Regions from separate parts of the Priestia sp. FSL W8-0524 genome, predicted to be linked through region 1. Evidence: riboswitches for the same ligand, from Rfam matches in the RefSeq annotation. Region 1 holds a riboswitch; the other holds the start of a gene.

Region 1 (2,205 bases):
CGCGGAGATCAAATTTTAAATGCACAATCCTTTAAGAAAAAAGGCTACTGTATGGTTGTAGAAGAAGAGCAGTTAACAAAAGAACTGTTTTTGCGTGAAGTAAATGAGCTTCAGCAGCAGGCAAGTACGATGAAGCGTACAATGCGTGAAGCAACAAAAACGGATGCCATTTCAATTCTTGTAAATGAAATTGAGAAAATGAGCTAAAAAAAGCGTTCTTATCTCCTCGATAAGAACGCTTTTTTCTTCTGAAATTATTATTTTAAAATAATGAATAAATATAGAAAAATAAAGCTTTTAAAATTTCAAAAAATGTTGTTGACAGTAAATTTTAACAGGAGTAAGATTACTCTCATGAAACGTTCCACTGTGAAACGCTGAGTCTTTTCTGAAAGAGAAGGAAAGAGCGGAGGACCCAATTATCAGGGGTGAATCTCTTAATTGAGTAGGGTTACTTTCTTGACCCGAACCCGTCAGCTAACTTCGTAAGCGTTAAGAGAGAGGATGGTGTAATCGTGGTCGTTTTCTATAACAGCGGATAGTACGCTCCTTTCAAAATATAGGTGAAAGGAGCGTCAGGATGCATTTATCTAAGCAAATGATTCAAATGATTGAATATCGGGCCATGTGCGATCAGCAATCTTTTGATCTAGCAAACCGCTATTTGTCTACGTTAGCTAATCAAAGTTTTAAACGCAGCAGTAAAAACTATTATTAAGTCTAAAAATTAAATAACAAAGATACGCTTAATCAATTATGAGCGGGGGACCCAATATTTTGTACGTATGTACTAGGGGTGAATCTCTTAACTGAGTAGGGTTACTTCCATAACCCGAATCCGACAGCTAACTCCGTAAGCGTTTTGGGAGTAAAAAATTCGTGTCAATCACGGCTTATTTGTCGTGCATTAAACCGCGGAAGAGAACTCTCTTCTGCGGTTTTTTAGTGGAAAAAAATAGCATCACGTCTCACGGTTAGCTTTTTTGGACGTGATGCTTTATGAAAAGAAACCGTCACTAAACTTAGAAGCTATCATTTTTGTTAGGAAACAGTTAGGAGGGAGCAACTTGGATATGATCATGCTTGGAACGCTTGTCATATTAACAGCTGCTATGTACGGAATTATTTGCTGGTCGTCTCATGTAGTAGATGAAAGAGAGGAGAAGTGAACGTGTCGTTCATTTTGTTAGGTATTTCAGTTCTCGTTTTAATTTATTTAGTGTATGTACTGTTAAATCCAGAACAATTTTAATAAGCGGAGGAATAAAAAGTGGGGATTTTTCTACTATCAGTTGCGCTGCTGCTTGTTTTTGTAGCGCTTATTGCAAAGCCCGTAGGTATTTATATAGCGAATGTGTTTTCAAACGATAAAAACACTAGCTTGATAGGAAAGATAGAAACGGTGATGTTTAAAGCAGCAGGAATTAAAGGGCTTAATCAGACGTGGAAGCAATATGCATTTGCTCTTGTGTTAACAAATACGTTTATGATTTTTGTGGTGTACCTTATCTTCCGGTTTCAGGGGGTACTGCCGCTTAACCCAAGCCACATCAAAGGAATGGATCCGGCTCTTGCTTTTAACACGGCCATTAGTTTTATGACAAATACGAACTTGCAGCACTACAGCGGCGAATCAGGTTTGTCCTATTTCTCGCAGATGGCCGCCGTTGTATTTATGATGTTTGCTGCACCAGCAACGGCACTTGCAGTAGCAATCGCTTTTATTCGCGGGCTGGCAGGGAAAGAAATGGGAAACTTTTTTGTTGATTTTGTAAAGTCAATTACGCGTATTTTACTTCCTATCGCTTTTATAACAGGCATTTTATTTATGTTTTTAGGTGTCCCTCAAACGTTAAGCGGAACGGTGACTGCCCATACAATAGAAGGAGCAACACAGCAAATAGCAAGGGGACCAGTTGCTTCTTTTCTTTCAATTAAAGAGCTAGGAAACAACGGAGGGGGATTTTTTGGTGTCAATTCAGCTCATCCATTTGAAAATCCTAACGCGTGGAGCAATGTATTACAAATCGTCCTTATGCTTTTATTGCCAACAGCCCTTCCTTTTACGTACGGAAAAATGATCGGACAGCGTAAGCAAGGCCGCATCTTGTTTGTAGCGATGAGTATGCTGTTTATCGTTATTTTAAGCACAGCGTTTGTAACAGAGTGGGGAGGCAATCCAAGACTTGGTGCTTTTCATCTAAA
Region 2 (2,205 bases), 2.7 Mb from region 1:
TGGATGACCTGTGGTTAAATTCAAAAGAATTATTTTCATCTCCAGTAGCTAATACATTTAAGATTGTTATTCAGCTAGGGTCGATCTTAGCAGTAGTTGTTATTTTTAAAGATCGTTTTATTAATTTATTAGGATTGGGAAAAAAACCAGCTGCTGCAATTGGACCGACAAATCGCTTAAATTTAATGCAGGTAATTGTTGGTTTGTTACCCGCAGGAGTGTTAGGACTTTTGTTTGATGATTACATTGATGAACATTTGTTTTCTTTAAATACGGTGCTAATTGGCTTAGTGGTCGGAGCTGTATTAATGATTCTAGCAGATTTGTTTGGACCTAAACGTCCGCGTGTAGAGACGGTGGACCAAATGTCTTATGGACAAGCACTAGGTATAGGACTGTTTCAATGTATTGCTCTTTGGCCAGGTTTTTCTCGTTCAGGCTCAACGATTTCAGGAGGGGTTCTTCTTGGAATGAGCCATAAGGCAGCCGCAGATTTTACATTTATTATGGCAGTGCCAATTATGGCAGGAGCAAGTGGACTTTCATTGGTTAAAAACTGGCAGTATTTCACATCAGATGCACTACCGTTTTTTATTGCTGGTTTTATCAGCGCCTTTATTTTTGCGCTTATATCGATTCGCTTTTTCTTAAAATTAATCAACCGCATTAAATTAGTTCCGTTTGCCATTTATCGAATTGTCTTAGCGGCTATTCTATATTTTGTATTTTTATAAAATAAATAAGCGTATTTTATAGCCATTTAAACTTCTAATAAAGACTTAAAAAGCAAGAAAAAGCTATTGCAACATTGCAATAGCTTTTTTGCATAAATATATATTATTGTCTTTTGAAAGCGTTTTATAAACATGGGTATTGACAAAACGTGTCGAAAAATAGTAAATTAATATTTGTGCAGTATAAAGTTAAGTAAAAGTAAGACTTCTGTTTAGTTTTATTGACTGTAAAAAACGTATGACAACGTATAGATCGTTTTAATTTTATAAAAATTGAATAATAAGCTTAATCGTATAGAGCGGGGGAATCATTATCGGCAGTAAAGCTGCCTTGGGGTGAATCCTTACAAAAGGTAGGAAACTCTCAATTCCGAATCCGACAGTTAACCTCGTTTGCTTTATTGAGAGAAAGAGCCCAAAATAGCGTAAGTAAAAGGCTGTTCTTTCTTAAGAATAGTCTTTTTTTGTTTTTTCAGAAAAGTATATACAAATGTCATACATCTTTGGGGAGGTACATCTATGAAAAAAATTCGTTTTGGTTTGGCTACGCAGATTTTTACCGGTTTAATCCTCGGTGTTCTTGTAGGAGTAATTTGGTTTAACGATCCGCGTGTAGTAACATACCTGCAGCCGCTGGGAGACTTGTTCTTAAGATTGATTAAGATGATTGTTATTCCAATTGTTATCTCAAGTTTAGTCGTTGGAGTTGCAGGAGCAGGTAGCGGTAAACAGGTCGGAAAGCTGGGCGTTAAAACCATTCTCTATTTTGAAATTATTACAACTTTCGCAATTGTAATCGGTGTATTGATTGCTAATATTTTTCACCCTGGACAAGGTGTAGACATTCATTCAGCACAGAAGAGTGATATTTCACAATACGTTGAAACATCCGAACAGCAAGAAGGAAAGTCAGTGGCTGAAACGTTCTTACACATTGTTCCGACAAACTTTTTCCAGTCAATTGTTGAAGGGGACATGCTAGCAATTATCTTCTTTACAGTATTGTTCGCACTTGGAGTAGCGGCAATTGGAGAAAGAGGAAAGCCTGTTGTTCAATTCTTTGACGGCGTTTCTCACGCAATGTTTCACGTGGTAAACCTAGTAATGAAAGTGGCTCCGATTGGAGTATTTGCTTTAATTGGTGTAACAGTTTCGAAATTCGGTTTAGAGTCACTTCTTTCATTAGGAAAGCTTGTTATCTTAGTTTACTTAGCGTTAATTTTCTTCCTACTTGTTGTATTAGGAGGAATTGCGAAATGGGCAGGAATTAACATTTTCCACTTATTCCGCTATATGAAAGATGAACTGTTGTTAGCATACAGTACATCTAGTTCTGAGACAGTTCTTCCGCGAATTATGGAAAAACTTGAAAAGATGGGCTGTCCAAAAGCTATCGTATCGTTCGTTGTACCAATTGGTTATACCTTTAACCTAGATGGTTCTGTTCTTTATCAAGCCATTGCAGCGTTAT

The links. A riboswitch is a leader RNA that binds a small molecule or an ion and turns the genes downstream of it on or off. The one in region 1 is predicted to bind cyclic di-AMP.
Region 2: another riboswitch for cyclic di-AMP. It lies ahead of NST66_RS00805 (cation:dicarboxylate symporter family transporter); the one in region 1 lies ahead of kdpF (K(+)-transporting ATPase subunit F).

The regions. Positions count from the first base shown of each region.
Region 1 covers NZ_JBBOUG010000001.1:2,852,237-2,854,441, reverse strand. Annotated here, with positions in the region: gene NST66_RS14535 (undecaprenyldiphospho-muramoylpentapeptide beta-N-acetylglucosaminyltransferase) at 1-207, shown strand, start outside; cyclic di-AMP (ydaO/yuaA leader) riboswitch at 366-508, shown strand; gene NST66_RS14530 (hypothetical protein) at 581-718, shown strand; cyclic di-AMP (ydaO/yuaA leader) riboswitch at 734-874, shown strand; gene kdpF (K(+)-transporting ATPase subunit F) at 1,166-1,252, shown strand; gene kdpA (potassium-transporting ATPase subunit KdpA) at 1,277-2,205, shown strand, end outside.
Region 2 covers NZ_JBBOUG010000001.1:152,278-154,482, forward strand. Annotated here, with positions in the region: gene NST66_RS00800 (undecaprenyl-diphosphate phosphatase) at 1-734, shown strand, start outside; cyclic di-AMP (ydaO/yuaA leader) riboswitch at 1,008-1,147, shown strand; gene NST66_RS00805 (cation:dicarboxylate symporter family transporter) at 1,254-2,205, shown strand, end outside.